Regions from separate parts of the Exiguobacterium sp. s11 genome, predicted to be linked through region 3. Evidence: riboswitches for the same ligand, from Rfam matches in the RefSeq annotation. Region 3 holds a riboswitch; each other region holds the start of a gene.
The links. A riboswitch is a leader RNA that binds a small molecule or an ion and turns the genes downstream of it on or off. The one in region 3 is predicted to bind thiamine pyrophosphate.

Region 1: another riboswitch for thiamine pyrophosphate. It lies ahead of KNQ12_RS01195 (ECF transporter S component); the one in region 3 lies ahead of thiD (bifunctional hydroxymethylpyrimidine kinase/phosphomethylpyrimidine kinase).
Region 2: another riboswitch for thiamine pyrophosphate. It lies ahead of KNQ12_RS14455 (3-oxoacyl-ACP reductase); the one in region 3 lies ahead of thiD (bifunctional hydroxymethylpyrimidine kinase/phosphomethylpyrimidine kinase).

The regions. Positions count from the first base shown of each region.
Region 1 covers NZ_JACSNF010000001.1:190,904-198,743, reverse strand. Annotated here, with positions in the region: gene KNQ12_RS01205 (energy-coupling factor transporter transmembrane component T family protein) at 1-342, opposite strand, end outside; gene KNQ12_RS01200 (ABC transporter ATP-binding protein) at 314-1,843, opposite strand; gene KNQ12_RS01195 (ECF transporter S component) at 1,840-2,412, opposite strand; TPP riboswitch at 2,513-2,612, opposite strand; gene KNQ12_RS01190 (50S ribosomal protein L25/general stress protein Ctc) at 2,708-3,385, opposite strand; gene KNQ12_RS01185 (GNAT family N-acetyltransferase) at 3,676-5,226, opposite strand; gene KNQ12_RS01180 (glycerol-3-phosphate acyltransferase) at 5,239-5,769, opposite strand; gene KNQ12_RS01175 (DEAD/DEAH box helicase) at 5,766-7,840, opposite strand, start outside.
Region 2 covers NZ_JACSNF010000005.1:100,987-108,826, reverse strand. Annotated here, with positions in the region: gene KNQ12_RS14470 (ATP-binding cassette domain-containing protein) at 1-56, shown strand, start outside; gene KNQ12_RS14465 (hypothetical protein) at 53-871, shown strand; gene KNQ12_RS14460 (hypothetical protein) at 909-1,973, shown strand; TPP riboswitch at 2,091-2,191, shown strand; gene KNQ12_RS14455 (3-oxoacyl-ACP reductase) at 2,327-3,079, shown strand; gene KNQ12_RS14450 (LLM class flavin-dependent oxidoreductase) at 3,135-4,439, shown strand; gene KNQ12_RS14445 (hypothetical protein) at 4,770-5,069, shown strand; partial or broken gene KNQ12_RS14440 (IS3 family transposase) at 5,100-6,292, opposite strand; gene KNQ12_RS14435 (hypothetical protein) at 6,410-6,814, opposite strand; gene KNQ12_RS14430 (sensor domain-containing diguanylate cyclase) at 7,212-7,840, shown strand, end outside.
Region 3 covers NZ_JACSNF010000006.1:98,294-106,133, forward strand. Annotated here, with positions in the region: gene KNQ12_RS15455 (organic hydroperoxide resistance protein) at 1-174, shown strand, start outside; gene KNQ12_RS15460 (hypothetical protein) at 207-380, shown strand; gene KNQ12_RS15465 (type 1 glutamine amidotransferase domain-containing protein) at 407-919, shown strand; gene mce (methylmalonyl-CoA epimerase) at 967-1,377, opposite strand; gene KNQ12_RS15475 (murein hydrolase activator EnvC family protein) at 1,641-3,080, shown strand; gene KNQ12_RS15480 (murein hydrolase activator EnvC family protein) at 3,280-4,557, shown strand; TPP riboswitch at 4,621-4,731, shown strand; gene thiD (bifunctional hydroxymethylpyrimidine kinase/phosphomethylpyrimidine kinase) at 4,846-5,649, shown strand; gene thiM (hydroxyethylthiazole kinase) at 5,630-6,397, shown strand; gene thiE (thiamine phosphate synthase) at 6,387-7,025, shown strand; gene KNQ12_RS15500 (hypothetical protein) at 7,037-7,480, shown strand; gene KNQ12_RS15505 (ArsR/SmtB family transcription factor) at 7,537-7,840, shown strand, end outside.

The DNA of each region.
Region 1 (7,840 bases), on a different contig from region 3:
TAAGCAGACGAACGTTGCCATCCGTAAGGCAAGTAACCAGCCGTGCATGACACTTTCCGACGTGACATGAAACCAACCAAACGACCATAGAGGATTCGTTCCTTTGCCGAAGGCTGCCATCATCCAGAACGTCAATAAGAATAATAGACTGTAAGGTGCGAGTCGTTTCAAGAAATCGCGAGGACCCCACCCGGAGAGGAGTAGCAGAGCGATAGCAAAACTCAGGAACACCAACGTCTTGACCCAGTCGTTCGTTGCAATCAAGGCAAACATGATCAAAACCAATCCGCTCCCCTTAATGACAGGATTGAGTTTAGCGAACGGTGACGCGTTTGTCTGCATTGCGCTTCACCTCCTGGAATTGGTACGAAAGTGGACGTTGTAGCTGACAGCGTTCGAGTAACGGAACGTCAGCGAATAACTCGCTCGGACGCCCGTCAAAAGCAATCCGCCCTTGCTCCATGACGAGGACACGATCCGCGTATCGGGCGACGAGTTCCATATCGTGTGTTGCCATGACGAGTGTCGTTCCGTTTTGTTGTTCCGTCAACAACTGTTCCATGAGCCGCCGCGTCGTCAATCCATCCTGTCCGAACGTCGGTTCATCGAGCAACAACACATCCTTTGACTGCCCGAGCATCGTCGCGACGCTGAGCCTTCGTTGTTGCCCCGTACTAAGCGCAAGCGGTGACTGCTGTTTGACAGATGCGAGTTCCAGCCGTTCGAGCAACGCTGTGCGCTCATCACTCGTCGCTGCCCGGTGACTCCAGTCGATTTCCGCTTCGACTGTCAGTTTGAGAAACTGCAGATCCGGTTGTTGAAAGACATAACCAACATGCTCATAAAAGCGTCGCCGGGAGTAACGCTGAGCCGGACGTTCCTGGAACCGATATGTTCCTTGATGCGAGAGCAACCGCCCGAGTGTTGCAAGCAACGTACTTTTCCCGGATCCGTTTGCCCCGAGCAGCATCACCCATTCTCCCGTCTTCAGGGAAAATGTCGCATCGGTCAGCGGGTAAGGTGCTTTCGTCGATAATGCAGCGACGTGTAACAAGGCAGTGCCTGCTGTAGCGACTGGAGGAAGCACGTGAAGTCGCGCTGCTTGTGGTCCATCTATGGGTAACGTCTCTAACGTGTACGGATACAAAGAGGGAACAGCGATCCCTTTCGATTGAAGCTCTTTATACCCCTGCGGGAACAAATCCTGCGGATGCGCCGTTGCAGTCACCGATCCGTCTTCAAGTAAGATGATCTGATCGACATACGGCAAACAGACATCGAGTTGGTGCTCGATCAAGACGATCGTTAAATCATGTTCTTTCTGAATCCGAAAGATCAACGCCATCAGCTCGTGTTGCCCGATCGGGTCAATCTGAGCCGTTGGTTCATCTAGTAATAAAATCGTCGGCTCAAGTGCCAGGACCGCGGCGAGCGCGAGGCGTTGTTTCATCCCCCCGGATAGACTCGCGATTGGTGTCGAGAAGGGGAGAGGGAGACCAACGAGTGCGAGTAAGCGTTCAATGCGTTCCTCCATCTCTTCGCGTGGAATCGACCGGTTTTCTAAACTAAAAGCGATTTCGCGTCCGATCGTTTCCATGCAGAACTGTTCTTCTGGATTTTGAAATAAGACTCCGACCGAACCGGACCGGGTAACTGTACCAGTCTGTTCGACTTCGATCGTCTCCGGTGTCAGTCCGGCTAGGGCATGAAGCAGTGTCGTCTTGCCACTCCCACTGCGTCCGAGCAGAAGGGTCGTTCCGTGTTCGATCGTCAGCGATACATGATTGAGCACCGATTTCATCTGACCGGGATAGCGGATGCTGAGATCGTCGACAGTAATCATGCGACTTCCCGTTTCGCACGTCCTGCCGCAAACCCGTTCAAGACACCGGTCGCAACAAGGCGACGGATGAGAATCGCTGCAAGCAAGCCGCCGAGTAATGCACCACTAATCATTTGTAAACCTGTTGTCGCAAGCAACGTCGTCGTCGTGTAGTAACCGAATCCGTTCGCGATCAGACTATAGACGATGCTACCAATTGCGGCTCCAACACCCGATAACATCAATGTCCAGGTGTCATAACGGCGATAACGCGTCATCGCGAAGACGAGTTCCGCACCAAGTCCTTGGCAGACCCCGATCAGTAGAGCCGATAAGCCAAAGTGACTACCCGTGAACAGCTCGACGGCTGCCGCGACGATTTCCGCGATGAGGGCAGCACCTGGTTTTTGAATGATTGCTGCGACGAGCGGGCTCGCGATGATCCAGATCCCAAACATCCAGTTGGCACCGACTGGTCCGAAGATTGCAGATATCGGTAACCAGAGTGTTGACCAACCGAGATAGATGACGCCGCAAGCGACGGCGAGCATCATCATGACCATGATTTCTTTCATTTTCCAGTGTTGCATCGTGTTCGTCCTCCTTTAAGTGGGGGAGACACCAAAAAAGACCGCCCTCCGTAAAAAAGAGAGCGGTCCTCAGAAAAACTGCGCGCAGCAGGAGTCATTGGATGTGATCGCTCCACTTTCCTACGCTAGTATGAACTAGATCAGGTTCGAAGGGTCCGAAGTGAATCGTCTCAGCCAAATGGGCTCCCCTAGTGGATATGGTAATAGATGATACGCTGTTCACTTTAGGCAATCTTCTGTCTATTGTCAAGACACAAAAAAACGATACGCCACGAAAGGCGTATCGTTAAACGACTTATTTGTTGTCTTCGTTCTCTTCTTTTGCTTCTTCTGAAGACTCTTCCGTAGCTTCCGCTTCGTTGTCTTCGCCAGCTTCCGCTTGTGCCTCAGCTTCTGCTTCTTCGATTTCCTCAAGCTCTTGTTCAAGCGTTGATTCGACGACAGCTGCGACTTGAATGTCGCCTTCTGTGACGATACGGAAATCTTTTTGTTCCGGAAGATCAGCTACAGAGATCGAATCGCCGATTTCGAGGTTTGTGACGTCGACTTCGACGTTCTCTGGTAATTTATCTGGTGTTGCTGCGACTGTTACTTTAAAGAGTGTCTGTGACAGGAATCCACCGACTTTAGCACCAGCTGCTTCGCCGACGAGTACGACGTCTGCTTCGACTTCTGTCTCTTCATCCATTTTAACGGCGATGAATTCAACGTGATCGACAGTTGGTGTGAATACATCCATATCACGACGGTTGATTAAGACGTTAATATTTTTACCGTCGAGTTTCAGTGAAATCAAGACGTTCTCACCGTTTTCTCGAACGATTTTAAGCAATTCTTTTTCTTCAAATGCGATTGGTGTACTTTCCACTTTGTAACCATACACGACACCAAGAGCTTTTCCTTCATGACGTAATTGTTTACGGAGTGAGCGTGGACGTACCTCGCGTTTTTCGGCTGTTAATTTAACTGACATGTTCATTTCCCCCTTGAATTTGGTATAGCCCTCAAAAGGTAATGAATGTAGGAGCAGGACAAGTCCTGAACAATTTAAATATGCTAAGACAATCGGTTCCAGACTCGCATTGAATCTGACGCTTTCGTGACTTTGCATTTCTCTCCCAGGTCATTACGCTGATATTGAGAAACATGTGTGAGTAAGTCACCGTTTGATGCGGTGCTAGTGAGTTTATACCCCTATGTTTTAAATCCTTAAACCTCTATTTTTTATTTTTTAAAGTCGAAAGACCTCCAAACCGCTTGAAATCAAGGGTTAAGAGGTCTTTCATTTTTCTCATTTTTTATGGTGATGCGTTGGTTTTCACGGACTAATACTCGGATGAGACGTTCGATGTGCCGCATCGTCGTGTGTCCCATCGTTGAGATTTGGAGCCATTGATTATGGACGAGATAGTCGCTTTCATATTGAACATGATAGCCCTGGATCCGGAGAGCGTCTCCTAAAGCGGTTGCCGACGGATGGACGATCGTCAGAATTCCCGGCGCTTGTGCTTCTTGAGTCGCAAGCAGGTTGAAACCAGTCGCTCGAACGGCCTGTTCGAGATAGGTCATCTTGATGGCGGCTTGATCGAGATCAAGGGCATCGAGCGCTGCCTGACAAGCAAGCAACAAGTTCGATGAGCCGGAAAAGGCGACGCCTTCCGCATAGAGTCCTAGATCCAGATAACGTGGAATATGTGGAGAAGGTAAGACGCGATCTATGTGACCGATGAACGCAAGACCCGGTAAACCACCAATTGCTTTTCCGGAGACGGTCGTGACGAATCTGCAGCCGTCATACGAGAAACGCCCGGTTCCGACGGCGCTGATCGCATCGACGATGAGTGCGGTTCGTTGTTCTAACAGCGCTTTTACCGCATCGAGATCGTAGAGGACGCCCGTTGACGTCTCACAGTGCGTCAACCAGATCCAGTCGTATTCCGTTTGATGCAGTTGACTCGCGAGTTGTTCCAAGTCTATCGGGTGACCGGGTGGAAGCGAGTGGACATCAAAGGACTTCCCAGCTCGTGCCGCGTGATCAATCAAGCGTTGACCGAACTCACCACCGTTTAGGATCAACCCATGTCCACTCAGTTGTTGTGCGACGATATCGTTGGCGAGGGTGCCACTGCCGACAGCCATCGAGACATGTGGTAAATCCAGCAACTGACACATCCGACCACGTAAATCTTGATCGAGCTGTCGCATCGAAGACGTCCGATGCGGGCGCGGTGCTTGTTGCGCCGCTTGGCGGACTGTTGGTGCAACCTCGACCGGACCGGCTAGAAAATGCAGAGGACGTAAAACGTCCGCGATGACGGATCGTTCGTATGTTGCGCGTGACAACAACATCGGTACGAACTGGGCATCGCCACTACCGAGCGTTGCTGAGATTGGGGTGAAGCCGAACCGCGCATATAGTTTAGCTTCCCGTGTCGTACCACTGATATAGACATGATCAATCGTTTCCCGCTCCAAGTAGACCATCAAAAAGCGCATCAATTGCATGAACGTACGACTATTGCGGTATTCGGGACGAACGCTGAGTAAACGGATTTCCGCTGGGTCCGTCAGTGTCTCATCTAACGTCACGCCCTTTTCTTCAAGCGAAAAAGGACGATGCTTTCGAATAGCAATCATCGCGACGAGTCGATCGTCTTCCTTGCCGATCAGATAGGTATTTTGATCATGAAACCGGTCAATCCGTTTCCGTTCGGTGTTCGGTTGATGTTGCGGAATCTCTTCCGTGAAGGTGAGGTAGTTCAGTTCATGGATTGCTTCCGCGTCCGAAGCGGTGGCAATGGAAAAGTCGATCATGAGACGTCCTCCTTATGTAATGACTGGCTTGTGAAGTGCATCATGAGCCCACAGGACAAGTAGACTTACGGCAACGGCACACAAGATATTGATGGGTCCCGCGTCAAAGTAGACAGGGAGTAACGGGAGCAGAACAACCGGAATCAGCCCCGCTTTGACGCTATCTTTCGTTACGAGATAAGACAGACCGAGTATGCCTAGTCCGACAAGATATGCCCACGGCGTGATGGCGAAGACGATGCCGGAAAATACGGCATATCCTTTACCGCCACGTCGCGGATGAAACAATGGAAACAAGTGGCCGATGAGCACGGCAAGAGCAACGGGATAAAATGCATCTGTGATCTGTAGTGCAAGAACGGTCTTCGCGGCATCAAACAGATACACGAATAAAAAGGCCGGGAGCCCACCGGCACGATGGGCGTTGCGGGCACCGATGTTTCCGGAACCGACCTGAGCCAAATCGGTACGACTGACGTACTTCCAGAGCGTACCGCCAAGAATACTGCCGATAAGGTAACCAAGCAGGAGATCAAGGGTCACCGATGTTCCTCCTTTGTTTCTACGAGATGAACGAGTTCTTTGACGGTCAAGGCATCACTGTCTGGAGCCGTCAGGACGGCATCGACCATCTGGGCTTTTCGATCTTGTAATTCCGTCATCTTTTCTTCGATTGTCCCGCGTGTCAGCAATTTGATGACCGTCACGTCGGATTGTTGTCCAAGCCGGTGGGCACGATCGGCAGCTTGCTGTTCGACGGCCGGATTCCACCAGCTGTCAAAGAGGATGACGGTATCAGCAGTTGCGAGATTCAATCCCGTCCCACCCGCTTTCAGGGAAATCAAGAAGAGATCGACTTCACCGTCATTGAACCGATCGCATAACGCCACCCGGTCTTCGAGTGGTGTCTCACCCGTCAACAGGAAGTGAGGGAGGTGACGTTGCGCGAGATCCGAGCGAATGCGCTCGAGCATTTGTGTATACTGCGAGAAAATCAAGATCCGCTTTCCGGCGGCCCGTTTTTCGGCAATCAATGAGAGCAGACGCGTTCGTTTTGTCGCTTCTCCCGTGTATCCCTCAACGAATAACTCCGGATCGTTGCAAATTTGCCGCAACCGCGTTAACCCAGCCAGTAACTTCAAACGATCTTCGCGTTTCGTCTCGTCTAAGTGCTGCAGCGTCTCGAGTTGCAATTTGGCAAGATACGACGCATATAACCGTTTTTGGTTAGGACCGAGCTCGACATAATGATGCTCGATCTGTTTCTTCGGTAAATCCTGTAAGACATCTTGTTTCTCACGCCGTAATAAGAACGGTTGGATGAACTGTTGCATGTCATCAAATGACCATTTCTCAAACGTCGCTAAATCCGGCAGTAATTCTGGAAACAAGACATGGAAAATCGACCAGATATCACGCGGACGATTCTCAAGTGGTGTGCCCGTTAAGGCGAACCGTCGTTTTGCTTGCAGATGTCGCAGTTGACTGACCGTTTGTGACTGCGGATTCTTCAAGTGCTGTGCTTCATCAAAGAAAACGACGTCATATACGGGGTGGCGACGGACGTCGGTCCGAAGCGTCGTGTAGGAGACGATCGTCACTGTGTTTTCAGCCAAGTACTCCAGTTCGGAAAGTCGGCTAGTTTGAGATCCCGTCACGACATGAACCGGTCGACCGGGTAAAAAGCGCTTCAATTCCGCCTCCCAGTTGCGGAGCAGTGATGCTGGTGCGACGATCAGTGCACGACTATCCGAAATCGTTGCTATATAACCAATCGCTTGAATTGTCTTTCCAAGCCCCATCTCATCGGCCAAGATGCCGTGACATCGGTGCGCGTCCAAATTCTTTAGAAATTGAATGCCCGTCCGTTGATACGGATAGAGTTGTGACTCTAATGAATTCGGCAAGTCGAGCCAGAATCCTTGTCCGGATTTCAATTCGAACCATTTCTCGAGCAAATCGGCATGGAGATGCAGGATGGAGGCACCGATCAGATGCTTCATGTTCCGGACGGCAGGTAAGACGAGTCGCCCGTCGCGTAAGTCGCGTTCACTCGCTTCCATCTGGGCGAGAACCCGTTGCAACTGCTGAAAGGCCCGTGCCTCTAAAGATACGAACTGTCCGGATTTCAAGCGGTGATAGCGTTTTTGTAAGATGAGCGACTTTAGGACACGTTTCAGTTCGTCTTCCGGAATTCCGTCCATCGAAAAGTTAAACACAAGCCAGTCGAGGCGGTCTGTCACGTCGACTTCGATCCGCGGATGAAAGGGTCCTTTTGGTAACGTCGTTCGGATCGCTTGCGTTGCAAATAACTCCAGTTGACCGAGCGCAACTCGTTCGTCAAGCAGACTCCGCAAAAAAGCATACTGCGCGGCGTCAGTGGTGATGACATAGTGCGAATTCGATGGTGTTGCTTGGAATTCACGTAAATAGCGTAAGACACTTTGCTCCGTTACTTGATCCCGTCCAGCATAAATCGTCTCGTCGAGCGGATTCAGCTGAATCCCTTGATAATCAAACGACACACGGACTTCGACTTCCCGAGCCGTTCGGTCAAGATGCAACTTGACGATTGGCGTTCCGGAGACGATTCGTTCCTGTAAATCAGGACTGA
Region 2 (7,840 bases), on a different contig from region 3:
GTGAGCTTTACGGGAAATCAGTACAGGATCGAATGAGGGAGGTTTATCAGACATGAAGAAATTCTTTATGCTATCAAACGAGGAAATCAAGCGAAGCTTCAAACTATACCTTTCGATATTGACGATGTTAGTGATTGTTGAACTCACATCGGTCGTATATCAGGTTCTTCATTATCAATCTAAGCTGGAGGATTTGATGAAAAAAGAGCGACTTACGGAAATGGAAGCCGTTGATCAATTGAATGGACCGTTGACGTTTGGCGATGCGACCAACTACTTCAAGTACATGATTGCCATCGGTATCATGTTCACGATTCTATATGCCTTTCAAATTTGGTACCGCGATTGGTATGGCGAGTCCAAGTACATCTACCGTTTATTGATGTTGCCGGGTAAACGCATCACAATCCTCTTATCCAAACTGACAACAGTATTGGTATTTGTGTGTGGTTTCATGGGCATCCAGTGGATCACGATTCTTCTAAGTCGTCGACTCTACGAATGGTTACTCCCGGAACATTTACAAGCAGCATCCAAAATCATCGGGGAGTCAGCTGCGTTGAACATGCTCTATACCTTTAATGTGATCGATACATTCGTTATTTTAGCGGTCGCACTCTTCGTCATCACGATGGTCTTCTTGTTCGTCTTAACAGAGCGGTCCTACCAAAAAGGGAAAGCCTTGGTGACGATCGCAAAGGATGTAGCGCTCTTGATCGTACCATTCATTGCATTACGTTACTTATTTGATTTGACTAGCATTCTCGTCCCGAATCAACAAGTATTCGTCTATCTTTCCTTTATCCTCATCTATTTTGCATATATAAGTTGGAAATGTGTTCGACTATTGAACCATAAAGTATCTATTTAATCATTAGAAGGAGGAAGTCATGAGACGATATAAAGAAATGATTATCGTAGGAGGTATTGCTGGCGTCACCTTACTCAGTTATTTTGGTTACGCCGTAAGCATTAAAGGATCGGATTATGAAGTCGAGAGTATACGAAAAGAAAATGCAGAAGCTCTTAAAAAAGTAAACATCGAAATTGAAAATGGAGACATCAAGCCTACTCAATACAATATCCAATTGGACGGTCAAATCCATAGTGAGTCGCAGAACTATATCACAGGGTTGTTCAATAGCTACGCTGCAGACTTCCCTGCTGATTTCTATCGCTTTCTTTCTAAGGAAGACGTATTTACTAGTGAAATGGGCTCGCGGACATACGGAATTGAAGTAAAGGCATCTCAGTTGAACTATCATTCTTATGACAAAAGTACACAGAAACAATTTAAAAAGACGCTTTCTCATCGTTTAACGGTACCGGATCGTGAAATGGCTGACATCCGTGTCTTCCATCAAGACGGCATGAACGTATACGTCCAACGGGATGATCATGGAGCAAAGGAAAAATCGACGGTGTTATTACTCAACCTTGCAAAAGGAAAAGTGGAGACGCTTCAATCCAAGCAACTCAAGACTAATCAAGAGCGTCATTATGTGGCAGTGAACGACTATGGAATTGTCTATCGTGAAATCGCATATGATGCGGAAGGGGTAGAAAAAGATAGCGCTTATTATCTAGATAACGGCAAAGGCATCAAACGAATCAAAGCACTTGATGCGTATGCAGCGGAAGGGAACTTTAATGCTGATGAAAATAGCCAATCACTGATCGCTTACGGTACGTTTGATTCAGAAAAAAGTAAAAGCATCAAATGGAGTACCTATGACTTTAAGACGAATCAAGTCAAGCAACATCAAGTGGAAGGGCAGCGTGCTTACCGCTTCAATGGCTCCTATACGATGATTGCGCAGGGAAAGCTATACCATATCGCTAATATCAATGATTCGGATTTCCAAGTCACGGTAATCGATACGAAAAATGAATCGATTTCGTATCAAGGAATCATCAAAGATAAAAATGCTAAAAAGAATCGTTTGGTACAGGATGTCACTGTATCGGAGTAATCGTGATGGACTCATGATTCACCTCGTTTACTCGCTTTTTAGAATACTAGAAATGAATTTATCTGTCAGAATCATTGACAGGGGTTTTCAAGACCACTACAGTGAAGATAACTTAAATAGAATCACTAGGGGTGTTATTAAACTGAGATGAGTAGCTACTCAAACCCTTTGAACCTGAACTAGGTCGTACTAGCGTAGGGAAGTGTAAACTCTGATGAACAAGCGGAGACGATGATATCGTTCTTTGCTATGTGATTATTTAGATGTGCGCAACTTTCCTTTTGGAGAGTTGCGTTTTTTTGTTTACTACTTCGCTATTTAAGTTGCAAAAATGGATGAGGGAGTGGACAAGAATGAGCAGAACAGTATTAGTGACAGGAAGTAGCCGAGGACTTGGGGCGACGATTGCAAGGGTGTTAGTGAACAATGGATTTAAAGTGGTGATTAATTACTATAAAAGCAAGGAGGCAGCAGAAAAGCTTGTGAGCGAACTGGGAGCAGAGAATGCACTTGCCTTGTATGCAGATGTTACGAAGCGGGAAGATGTTGAGAGCATGATGCAATACGCAACAGCACATTATGGTCAAATCGATGTTGTCGTCAATAATGCACTAGTAGATTTTAAATTTGATCCGGTTGCTCAAAAATCGTTCATCGATTTAGAGTGGGAAGATTATCAAAAGCAACTTGATGGAACGCTAAAAGCAGCTTTTTTCACCATCCAAAGTGTCCTGCCGCAATTTATGGAACGACATAGCGGTAGTATCATCAGCATTGGAACAAACCTTTATCAAAACCCAGTTGTTCCTTATCATGAATACACAACAGCAAAAGCAGGTCTGATTGGCTTTACTCGAAACCTAGCCGCGGAGTTAGGTCAATATGGCATAAACGTGAATGTCGTCTCCGGTGGGTTATTGAAAGTCACAGATGCGAGTGCTGTGACAACCGCTGAAGTATTCGATTTCATTGCCCAATCGACCCCATTGAAAAGAGTGACGAGTCCAGAAGAAGTAACGCAAATGGTCGCCTTCCTGGCATCAGAAGCAGCATCTGGGATTACGGGTCAAAACGTAACGGTCGATGGTGGGTTAACGATGAATTGAAGCGGGCGTTTTAAAAGATTCTCAGCTTGTCAGAGAAGGGATTCGTGAACAGCAGATGACGAATAAAAATCAGTTAAATATCGGCGTTTTGTTTTATGGATGTGGTCATCATCAAGCCGCATGGTTAATGCCTGATTCCGCGATTAAAGAGATCGGAGAGAGCCGCTATTATCAGCGTCTGGCTCAAATAGCGGAAGCTGGATGTTTGGATGCAGTATTTTTTGCGGATAATCAATCTTTTCCGGCTAATAATGCAACTGATTTACCTGCCTTTTGGTTGGATCCTTTAATTAATCTAACGGCTATTTCTCAAGTGACGGATCATATCGGATTAGTTTCTACGATATCGAGCACGTTCTCCAATCCGTATACAGCAGCAAGGCAACTTCTAAGCCTAGATCACGTGACGAAGGGGAGGGTAGGCTGGAACTTAGTGACCTCGATGACGGATTGGGAAGCGTTAAACCACGGGATGGATGCACTTCCACCGAGGGAGGAACGGTATAACAAGGCGAACGAATTCGCAGCATTGATGGAGAAGCTATTTTTATCTTGGGATCAAGCGGCTTTTCTCGCGAATCGATCAGATAACCAATTGATTGATCCTGAACGTATACAAGTTATCGATCATTCTGAAGCCTATTTCAGCGTAAAAGGTCCTTTGTCTACGCCGCGTAGTCTCCAAGGAAAGCCAGTAGCGATGCAAGCGGGTGCTTCTGAAGAAGGGATTGCCCTTGCAGCCAAACATGCGGATGCCGTATATTCTGTGTCATGGAATTTTAGACAAGCCCATGCTTTTCGTGAAAAACTCCATAAGAAAATTAAACAAACTGAATCACCAGATCGAAAGATTAAGATATACCCAGGCTTAGTAACGTATGTTGGTAAAACAAGAGAAGAGGCACTAGCCAAAAAAGCCGAACTAGATGAAAAATTACCGGTTGAAAATGCGTTGAAACAATTGAGTTTTTTTTTGCAGCAAGATTGCTCCACATGGGATCTCGAAGCAAAGATTCCGACCTTACCATCGATCGAGGAATTTTCCGGACCCATCGGACGCTACCGAACGATTCTAGAGATTATCGATGATACAGATCCGACGCTCAAAGAACTATTAGGCTATTTAGCAGCAGGAGGAGGACACCTGACATTGATTGGTACTCCGGAAGAAATTGTGGATCAGTTGGAATTTTGGTTTAACGAGGGAGTAGCAGATGGCTTCAACTTGATGCCGCCGTCACTACCGTCAAGTTTAGAAGATTTTGTAGACATGATCATTCCTGAGTTACAAAAAAGAGGATTGTTTAAAGTGTCCTATCAAAGTACTACATTTAGAGAGCATCTAGGTTTAATCGATTAAATTAGATGAAAAGTTTAGTTAAATTCCGAAAAGATTTCGAAGAAAGCCTTGAAGATCAAATATGAATCGGCGTGACTTAAGATTTACGAACTTTAAAATTTAGATGAAAGAAACGATACAAATCTCAGTGTTGCAAAATCTCGAATGGGAAGCTCAGCATCCAGAGGAATTTGAATTATATCGTGAAATCTCAGAGACGCGATTATCGCGCTATAAAAATATAATCACACTGATTTAAATGTTAAAAAGCGACATTTGTAATATGATAATCACAATTTTTAAAATTAAAATGCTATATTTTTCTTATACTAATTAAAGGGGTGTTTTTGTTTGGCTGGTACTTTTGATTCTTTAAATTCAATTTTTTATTTGTTAGGTTTTTTAGTTTTATTAAATGTAATCTTTTTGGTTGTTCCATCTAAAATTTCATCTTTTGTATACATATCATTTAATACAGTAGTCCTCGCCGTCATTTCAATCATGTTGTTTTTCAAAGCGGGTTCTTTAACTGACGATCTAAATAAAGATGGATCAAGCGTGCCATTTTATTTAACTATTATCATTGGAATTCTTGTTATTATTGCAATTCCATTAGGTCTTAAAAACAAAAAAGTGAAGAACTTGAACTGAACCAAAAAAAGTTAGGCAATAAATAATTTGTCAGGCGACCTTGAGGACCTGAGTCCGGTATTCCACAGGGCTCAGGTTTTTTAGTCGTCTCTTGATACGACGATGGTTATAGTACTCGATGTAACGCTCAAGCTCATATTTGAAGTGATCCATGTCATCGAACTCCTTGAGATATAGGAGCTCTGACTTGAGCACGGCGAAGAAGCTCTCGATGGCTGCGTTGTCGAGACAGTTGCCCTTACGGGACATACTTTGCGTGATGCCATGTTCGTGGAGCGTACCGACGAACGCTCGATATTGATAATGCCACCCTTGGTCGGAATGCAGAATCGGTCGGGCTTTCCCGTCAAGCTTCCCGATTGCTTGATCCAACATTTCACCAACGAATTGATAGGTAGGGCGGTCCGATAGGGTATAGGCAATGATCTCACGATTTCCCAAGTCCATCATCGGCGAGAGGTAGAGCTTCTCCCCGAACAGGTGAAACTCAGTGACGTCAGTCACCCATTTCTGGTTCAGGCCGGTGGCCTTGAAGTCACGTTGGAGAAGATTCGGTGCGACCTTTCCGACCCGTCCTTTATAGGAGCGGTATCGCTTCATGCGGACGAGACTTTTGAGACCGAGCTCATTCATGAGACGGCGCACGGTCTTCGGATCGTGCCGGTAGCCCTGGCGTTCGAGAAGTGCGTGGATGCGACGATAGCCACATCGTCCCATACCGAGCACGCGGAGGAGTCCCGAAACGGGATAGATTGACCGCAATTCATCGATTACTTGTGCCTTGATCCGGTTCGTCGCGCATTCTCTTCTTGAACCCTTGAGCTTCTCGACTTCTGTCATCTCTTCAAAATCCTTCTTTTTACGTCTCGCCATCGGGGCACGTCCTTTCGGTCTGGCGACCAGACCTGCGGTCCCTTCCCGTTCATACGTCGATCGCCATCTCGAGATCATCCCTGGGGAGGAATTCGGTATTTTACGGCCGCCTCTATACTGGACAGCCTGTTGGTCGCCATGTCGTTTAATACCACCATTTTAAATGCCGGCGAGTGTGTTGTATAGGAAGGATCGAAGATCGTCTCTCCCCAACGTTCATAGAGACGCGACCACACATGGATACGTTGATATGCGATCCCGATTTCATTCGCCAAGCTCTTGTATCCGTCTCGTCCCGTCAGATAACGTTCAACGACCTTGATTTTAAATGCCTTCGTATATTTGGTCATAAAAAACACTCCATAAAAGTTGGATTTTTATGTCCAACTTTTATGGGGCAGTTCAATTAACCTTCTCTCTTTTTTATTAGGCTTTCTATTCAGTAAAACAGAAAAATTATTTTTTTCTTAGTTGAATAACTTTTGATAAAATTTCTTTGGCGGAATCACAACTATTTCTTTTGTAATAGGTAATTTAATCAAGTCTTCCATTCTTACTAAATATATTGGATGACTAGAATCATTTAAATCAACATGAGCATCCTTAGAACAAATACAGGTAGCGGGATCAAACATTTTGATAATATATACTTCTCCTAAATTTTCTATAGATACTTTAAGCATAATTTTATTCTTAATTAAAAGATTAGTTATTATTTCTCTATATAACATTAAAAGAATCCAAGTGATAAAAAAGACACCTATGAATATAAGTATAGTGTTGGTCATATTTAGGGATTCAGATACGAATATTACCCATAGAGTATAAATAAAAGTTAATATGTAAGTTAAATAAAAAGCTAATTCTCCCATACTTAAATAACGTTTCTTTAAAAGTTGATCGTCAGTTAAAAACCTCCTTTCAAAATTGGTATTTGATAATAAAGACATTCCAGAAACAAACAGAGGAAGTAATGAAAAAATGAATACAATTATCGCCGATACTTCATATGAATTTCTTCCTTTCACCTTTTATGAACTAATCTACGAAGTTTAAAGTATTAAGTTTCTTTAGAAATGAAAACTAAATGCTTTCTCTATAAAACGGTGATTTGTGGACATGTGCTAGAAAAAAATAAAGTGTACTATTTATACTTATTGAAATAATACCAATTCGTATATCCTCTAGAATTTTGCATATGATAAAGTTGACATACATGTAATACGAGGAAGTATTCGATTATCCTATTCATTTACGAGGAGGGATGTTGTGGAGACTCCATTGATGGAATTACAAAGATATAAAAACTTTGATGAGTTAGCTAATGATCTTCTCGATCTTGCTAAACAAGTCTTACCGGAACAACTGTTCTATCTGTCGGTTTTCAGCAATACCCAACAATTCATATTAAAACTTTCAAATGAAAGAGCGAACATTCATATTACTGAAGGAATGGTGGTAGATTTAAATCAATCGGTATGCAAAAGGATCGATTTTGAAAATAATCAACCTTTGGTCTATGAGGATATCAATGAAGATTGCTCAATTGATGAAGTGAAGACACTACTCAGAGAAGTTAATATTCAATCTTATTTAGGGATTCCAATATCTTTTACCGATGGTAAGAAGTTTGGAACTTTGTGTGCGGTAAATGATGAGGTGAGCATTTTAGATGAAAAAAGTATCAATGTACTGCAACGGATTGTAAGATTGTTCTCTTATTACTTAGAGTTGGAGCGATTCGCATGGAAGGACATGTTGACGGACCTCTATAATAGACGCTATTTAAGTAAGTATTTTGAAGACCATCCGATTCAAGACGGTGCTCTCTTTTTTCTTGATTTAGATGGATTTAAGAAAGTGAATGATGGATATGGACATGATACAGGGGATACCGT
Region 3 (7,840 bases):
GAAGCGGATAACGGTGTAAAAATTGCAGCGAAACTCGTCGTCGAGGTCGTTGGCGTATCGCAGGAAGAAGCCGAAGACTTACTAGAGAAGACACACAATTTCTGCCCGTACTCAAAAGCGACACGTGGCAACATTGATGTTGATCTTTCTGTTAAAGTCGTCGATTCACTATAAGCATAATCGACGAATCATAAGGAGGGTTTTCCATGGCACCGAAAGAAACCGATCGTCCAAATGAAGAGTTTGAAGATGAACGGGATCGTCTGTCGGATAAAGAACGGAAACTGACAGAGGAGCAACAAAAGGAAATCCTAAAAGGAAAAGACGAAATGCCAGATGATACGGTTTCTCCACGAGATCGCGGAGAAGATCCGATTTAAATCAAACAACTTGGGGGATGAATCACATGTCTAAAAAAGTAGCAGTCGTACTCGCCGATCATTTTGAAGATGTAGAATTCACAGGACCGGTTGATGCATTAAAAGAAGCAGGGCACGAGATCACTGTCATTGGTGCTAAAAAAGGTGCAGAACTCGTCGGCAAACAGGAAGAGGCAAAAGTAAATGTTGATCTCTCGATTGATGAGACTTCAGCAGCAGACTACGATGCTCTCCTTATTCCAGGCGGTTTTTCACCAGATTTACTTCGAGAAGACGAGCGTTTTGTCTCATTCGTCGAAGAATTCGATATGTCGAAAAAACCAATTTTCTCAATCTGCCATGGACCACAATTGATGATTAATGCAAAAATCGTCAAAGGAAGAAAAATGACAGGTTATAAATCAATTCGAATTGATTTAGAAAATGCTGGTGTGGACTTTGCAGATGAAGAAGTCGTCGTCGATGATAATTTCGTCTCAAGTCGTCAACCAGATGATATTCCTGCATTCAATCGGGAAATCGTTGCAAAACTTGGCTAATGGTATAGAACAAAAATCAGCACTGCGATAACGCAGTGCTGATTTTTTTAGGGGTTTTTTGGATAATCACAGAGTTCCGTAATGACGCCGTGTGAATGACGAGGATTCATATAAATCAGTCGTCGTCCGAACGGCGTCGTTCGATACGTATCTTCTAAAAATGTTAAGCCTTGTTTTTTTGCTTCTTCAATCGCTTGATCTAAATTCTCTACGCGATAAGCAATATGGTGGACACCTTTCCCACGTTGTTTTAAAAAACGAGCGATTGGACTATCCGGACTTGTTGGCGTTAACAACTCGATGTGCGCATCATTGAACTCGATGACCGCAATATTGGAAGCAACACCAGGCGCAGGATTCGAGTACTCTTTTGTTAAGGTTCCTCCAAGTACGTTTGTATAAAATGAAATGGCTTCCTGCATGTCGCGAACGGCAATTCCAGTGTGGTCTAATTTCATATGACATCCTCCTTCTGTTCGCTTCAGTTTCCCAAAAACACTCCAAAGTTGCAACGATGAGTTACCTTCCAAATGTTTCTATTACATAGAAGAGGAAAGATTTATTTAAATTGAAATATCACTGAAATATTATGTAAGAGGAATGAATGCTATAATCAAAAACGTTCTTATAAAAAAGAAAAAAGATTACAGAATTTAAATTTAACTTAAATATTCTACGATAAATCATAAAACATATACTACAGAAAAAGAGGGAATACTACATGAAAAAAACGTTCGCGTCGCTCATCGTTTCTGCACTGGTTCTTTCATCAGCACCTCATTTTGCAGCAGCAGACGATTTAAGTGAACAGAAAGCCAAAAACGAACAACAGCAACAAGACAATGCTAAAAAGCAAAAAAACTTAGAGTCTTCTGTTAATCAAGAAGGTAAAAAAATCTCTAAAACACAACAAGAAGTCAATCGACTAGACGAAGCGTTGAACGAAAAAATCTTTGCTGTCGAAACAAAAGATCGTCAAATCAAAGCAACAGAACGTGAAATCGTGGAGCTTGGAAAAGAAATCGAGAAATATAAAGCGAAACTAAAACGCCAAGAAAAACTACTCGGGGATCGTCTTCGTGTCATGCAAGAGAATGATGGAAACTCAATCAAATGGGAAGAAGTCATCTTTGGCGCTAAAAACGTTGGTGACCTCGTAAGCCGTGTCATGGCAGGGAAATCCATTTCAAAACAAGATGATAAAATGATCACGGATTACCAAAATACGCAAAAACAATTAGCGGATGCGCAGCAAAAAGTAAAAGAAAAGAAAGCGCAGTTGGTCGTTGAGAAAAAAGAATTAAAACGTCAACAAGCGGATCTTGAATCACAATTAAAAGAGCGGAACAAACGCTTAAAAGAACTACGTAAGAAAAAAGAAAAGTTCGAAACACAATTGATGGATGCAAAAGAAGTCCAGCAAATTTTGATCGCTCAAGAAAAAGCGATTGCAGCTGAAAAAGCAGCGCGTGAACGAGAAGCTCGAATCGAAAAAGAGCGTCAAGCTCAAGCGGCACGTGAAGCAAAAGCACGGGCAGAGGCTGAAGCAGCTCAAGCAGCAGCTCAGAAAGAAGCGGAACAACAAGCAGCTAAAGAAGCGGCAGCTCAGCAAGCAGCACAAGAGAAGGCAGCGCAGTCAGCAAAACCTTCTGGTTCGACGAAACAATCGGCACCAAAACCATCTACACCAGCACCAACTGCGCCAGCACCGTCAGCTCCTGCGACACCTAAACCGTCACCATCATCAGGCGGACTCTTCATTCATCCAACTGCTGGTGCTGTGACACAAGGGTATGGTTCTGCAGGCGGAGAAAACGGTTATACGTTCCATAACGGGATTGATTTCGGTGGTCCAGTTGGCACGCCAATCGTGGCAGCTGCAACTGGTACAGTCATTACAGCATCAGGTGGCGGACCTTACGGAAATCACATCATGATTGCTCACCAATTGAACGGGAAGACATATACGACAGTCTATGCACATATGAGTTCATTGAACGCTAGTGCAGGTCAACGCGTCAGCCAAGGTCAACAAATCGGTACACGTGGTAGCACAGGAAACTCAACAGGTCCACACTTGCACTTCGAAATTCACGTTGGTGGATACAGCTACAGTGCAACAGGTCCAGCTAACTCAGTAAATCCAATGACTATGTTTTAAACAGTTAAGAATCGTTGCATATGCAACGATTCTTTTTTTATATTTGATAAGAAATATATATATTACAAAAAAACGTTTTCACTTGAAATGTAAATGAAATTTTTTTGAAACGATTAGGGTGCTATAATCTATTTCAGATATGAGAGAAACTTGAATACTATAATAAAAAATGAAAATACATAAGTGAGGAAAACGATATATGCTAAAAAAACTAATTTCTACCATTGTTTTAGGGGCATTACTTACAACAGGTACACAACCGATCGCGGCAGCAACGATTAAAGAAAAAAAGGCTGAAAATGCCGCTGAACAACGTAAATTAGAAAAAGAGATTAAAAAGCAAGAAGCTAAAATTTCAAAAGAACAACGTCAAATCAATCGAATCGACGCAGCGATTAACGAAAAGATTTTCCAAGTTTCCGAAAAAAATAAACAAATTAAACAGTTAAGCAATCGAATCGATGAGTTAAAGGCAGACATCGTTCGTTACGAGGAGATGCTACAGAAGCAGGAAGAACTACTCGGTGATCGTTTACGTGTTTTCCAAGAAAACGATGGAAACTCGATTAAGTGGGAAGAAGTCATTTTTGGATCAAAGGATTTAGGTGATTTATTCAGCCGTGTCATGGCGGGTAAAAAGATTGCTGAACAAGATGATAAAATGATTTCAGATTACATCGCGACGCAACAAAAATTAGCAGAAGCAAAGCAAGCACTCGTTGAGAAAAAAGCGGAGCAAATGCAAGAAAAGAAAGTATTGCTTGAACAAAAAAAAGCGTTGAAAGCTCAAATGAAAGAGCGTAGTGCTACACTCAAAAAATTACGAAAAGGGAAGACGAAGTTTACGACAGAACTGTTAGACGCAAAAGAACTGCAAGCGACTCTCGAAGCGCAAGAACGTGCGATTGCGGCAGCGAAGGCAGCGGCTAAAGCAGCGGCTGAAAAAGCAGCAGCAGAGAAAGCGGCAGCTGAAAAAGCTGCTAAAGCAAGTGCTCAAGCAGCAAAACAAGCCAATAAGAATACAGAATCAACAAGTTCAGATACAACACCAATCGCTTCAGGTGGTGGGAAATTTGTCCGACCATCTTCTGGTGGGGTATCACAAGGATTCGGACCAGCTAGTGGAGCAAACGGTTATACATTCCATAATGGCGTCGATTTCAAAGGTCCCGTCGGATCTCCGATCGTCGCAGCAGCAGCCGGAACCGTCATTACAGCATCAGGTGGTGGACCTTACGGAAACCACGTCATGATTTCGCATTTCTTGGATGGAAAAGTCTATACGACGGTTTACGCTCATATGAGCTCATTATCTGTTCATGCAGGACAAACGGTCTCTCAAGGTCAGCAAGTCGGAACACTTGGTAGTACAGGGAATTCAACAGGACCACACTTACATTTCGAACTACATGTCGGAGGCTATCAATACAGTGCTTCTTCTCCTTTAAATGCAGTCAATCCATTGGCATATCTGTAATCAAAACGGGCTTCGGCTCGTTTTTTTTTCTTTCCTATGCTACAGTTAAGGCGAAACGAATACTTGAGCAACTAGGGGAGCTGGAGGAATCCGGCTGAGAGGAAAACCAATCTGTTTTCGACCCTATTACCTGAACTGGATAATACCAGCGTAGGAAAGTTGAGCCGAACGGATACCGGAATGCGTGTATAACGCTTTCGTATAGCGTCGACTGCTTTTTTACAGCGGTTGACGCTTTTTTGTCGGTCACGACTCCCTTATATTGCTCGATGGGAAGGTGAAAAGAATATGAAACATGTACTGACGATTGCGGGATCCGACTCCGGTGGTGGAGCTGGGATTCAAGCAGATTTAAAAACATTTTCAGCTTTAGGCGTTTATGGAATGAGCGTCCTGACAGCTGTCACGGCGCAAAATACGTTGGGTGTTCAAGCGGTGGAAGAGTTATCTCCAGAAATCGTAGATGCCCAGTTAACGTCGATTTTTTCAGACATTCGTGTCGATGCGATCAAAATCGGAATGGTCTCGAATGCGCAGACGATTCGTGTCATTGCTACACATCTCCGCAAACAGACAGTTCCGATCATATTAGATCCCGTCATGGTCGCTAAAGGGGGACATGCCTTATTACGGACGGAGGCTGAACAAGCATTGATTTCGGAGCTTTTACCGCTTGCGACACTCGTCACACCAAATTTACCGGAAGCGGAGCGTTTAACAGGACGATCGGTCACCAATCTAGATGAAATGCGACTGGCGATGCATCAATTAGCTACACAGACAGGGGCAGTATTACTAAAAGGTGGACATCTCTCAGGAGCTGCGACGGATTTGTTGTTTGATGGGGAAGTAGAACACCGCTTCACATCGGAACGGTTAGACAATCAACATACTCATGGAACTGGTTGTACCTTATCTGCGGCGATTGCGGCGCGGATGGCGCTTGGAGAAGATTTGACAGATAGTGTAAGACAAGCAAAGAGCTATGTCACGGAGGCGATTCGTCATGGATTTGCTCTCGGACAAGGTATTGGACCGACACATCATTTTCATTCACTTTGGAGGGATACACATGTTTACGACCATTCTTGAACACAAACCACTCATTCACCATCTGACGAACACGGTGACGATCAATGACTGCGCAAACGTCACACTCGCTGTTGGAGCATCACCCGTCATGGCGGAAGATATTCGCGAAGTAGAAGAAATGGTTAGACTCGCGCAAGCTCTTGTCTTAAACATTGGTACGATCGATTCAGACATGCAAGCAGCTCAACGACTTGCAGCCGGTGAAGCGGGACGTTTGAATGTCCCGATCGTTCTTGATCCAGTTGGAGCAGGGGCAACGACATTACGTACTGCCTTTTCTAAAGAACTCATTGATCTCGGGTGTACGGTCATCAAAGGAAATACTTCTGAAATCAAGACGTTACTTGGGGAAGACGGACGAACTAAGGGAGTCGATGCTGCGGGAGATGCAATGATGGATCGAGAAAGTATTCGTGCATTCGCTCGCAAACACAAATCTGTCCTCGTCGTGACAGGTCCGAACGACTATATCACGGATGGAACGCGCGAAATGGAATTACATGTAGGAACACCTCGTCTAGGAGACATCACGGGTACGGGCTGTATGACGGCTTCCTTGATTGCGAGCTTCCTCGGCGCAGGATATACGGCGTTTGAGGCGGCTGTTCACGGAACATTCGTCATGGGAAAAGCAGGAGAACAAGCAGTCTCTGCGCAAGGTCTTGGTGATTTTAAACGAGAATTGTTCAATGCGATCAGCCTCATGACGGAGCAAGAACTGGTGGAGGTGACAGAACGTGTCAATTGATTACTCCATCTATGCAGTGACGGATCGTCGGTACCATCCTGGCGTCGCGATCGAGACGGTCGTTGAGGAAGCTGTTTTAGGTGGTGCGACGATCGTGCAACTACGAGAAAAAACCGCACAAGGAAAGGAATTCTACGATCAGGCAGTTCGGTTGAAAAGACTGACGGATCGACACGACATTCCTTTGATCATCAATGACCGGATCGATATCGCGTTACTCGTCGAAGCTGGTTTGCATATCGGACAAGAAGACATTCCTTTAACCGCAGCACGTCAACTTTTACCAGATGCCGTGATTGGTGTGTCGGTAGCCACTGTTGCACAAGCGATTGAAGCAGAGCGAGACGGAGCATCTTATTTAGGCGTGGGGTCTCTATTTGCGACGTCATCCAAAGCAGACGCTGATTCCATGTCGCATACGATGCTTCAGGCGATTCGGGAAGCCGTACGATTACCTTTAATCGGTATTGGTGGAATCACAGCAACAAATGTCTCCACCCTTCCCATCCCGCTAGAAGGGTACGCCGTCATTTCAGAAATTTTCGCTAAAGAAGATCGGCAACTCGCTGCGCAGCAAATGACAGATGCTGTGCGAGAATGGCATCAATCACTTCAGAACAGGGTATAATCCGTTCAGAGGTGATTGTATTGAAATGGCAGACGATCCGTTTTCGCGGCTATTGGATTCGATATCGGTTAGAACCACAAATCATTCGAGTCGATAATCAGGGGATCTACCATCTAGGAAAAGTCTTATTTCCGCGTCCTAATCGTATATCTTATGAGATGGCCCTTTTATTGAAAGAAAAGTATGAAAGACGCTACAAACGTCCGTTGTATATTAAAACGAGCTCGATTGCGACGGAAATTTGGGGACATACTCATTTAGACATCTATTACCGGGCACTTCTTCGTCTACCGATTCCGACTCGGCTACGACAGCGCTATTCGAACCGATTAGAGAGTACGAAAATCATTGATATCGGCGTACGCGCTGTCGATCAAAATCGAATCGTCTGGGATATCGGAGATTATGTTGGAGGATGGTTCGTATTTTGGCTCATTCGTAGGCGCATGCGCTAAACTTGCAATGTTCTGTTTTCCCATGGTGCAATATAGGTAAAAACGAGGTGACGGACATGGATATTCCCCGTTGTGAAACGATTGCGATTGACGAACAACGTGCGTCTGAAATCGGACAAGTCTTGGATACGATCCCAACACTTGAAATCGGAAAGCTATTTAAGATTCTTTCGGATGCGACACGACTGCGAATCGTTTATGCGTTGACGATTGAAGAAGAACTATGCGTTTGTGATGTCTCAGCCTCTGTCGACTGTTCGATTGCGACGGCGTCTCATCATCTTCGGTCTTTGTTGAAACAAGGACTCGTCAAGTTCCGAAAAGAAGGCAAAGTCGTCTATTATTCCCTGGATGATCATC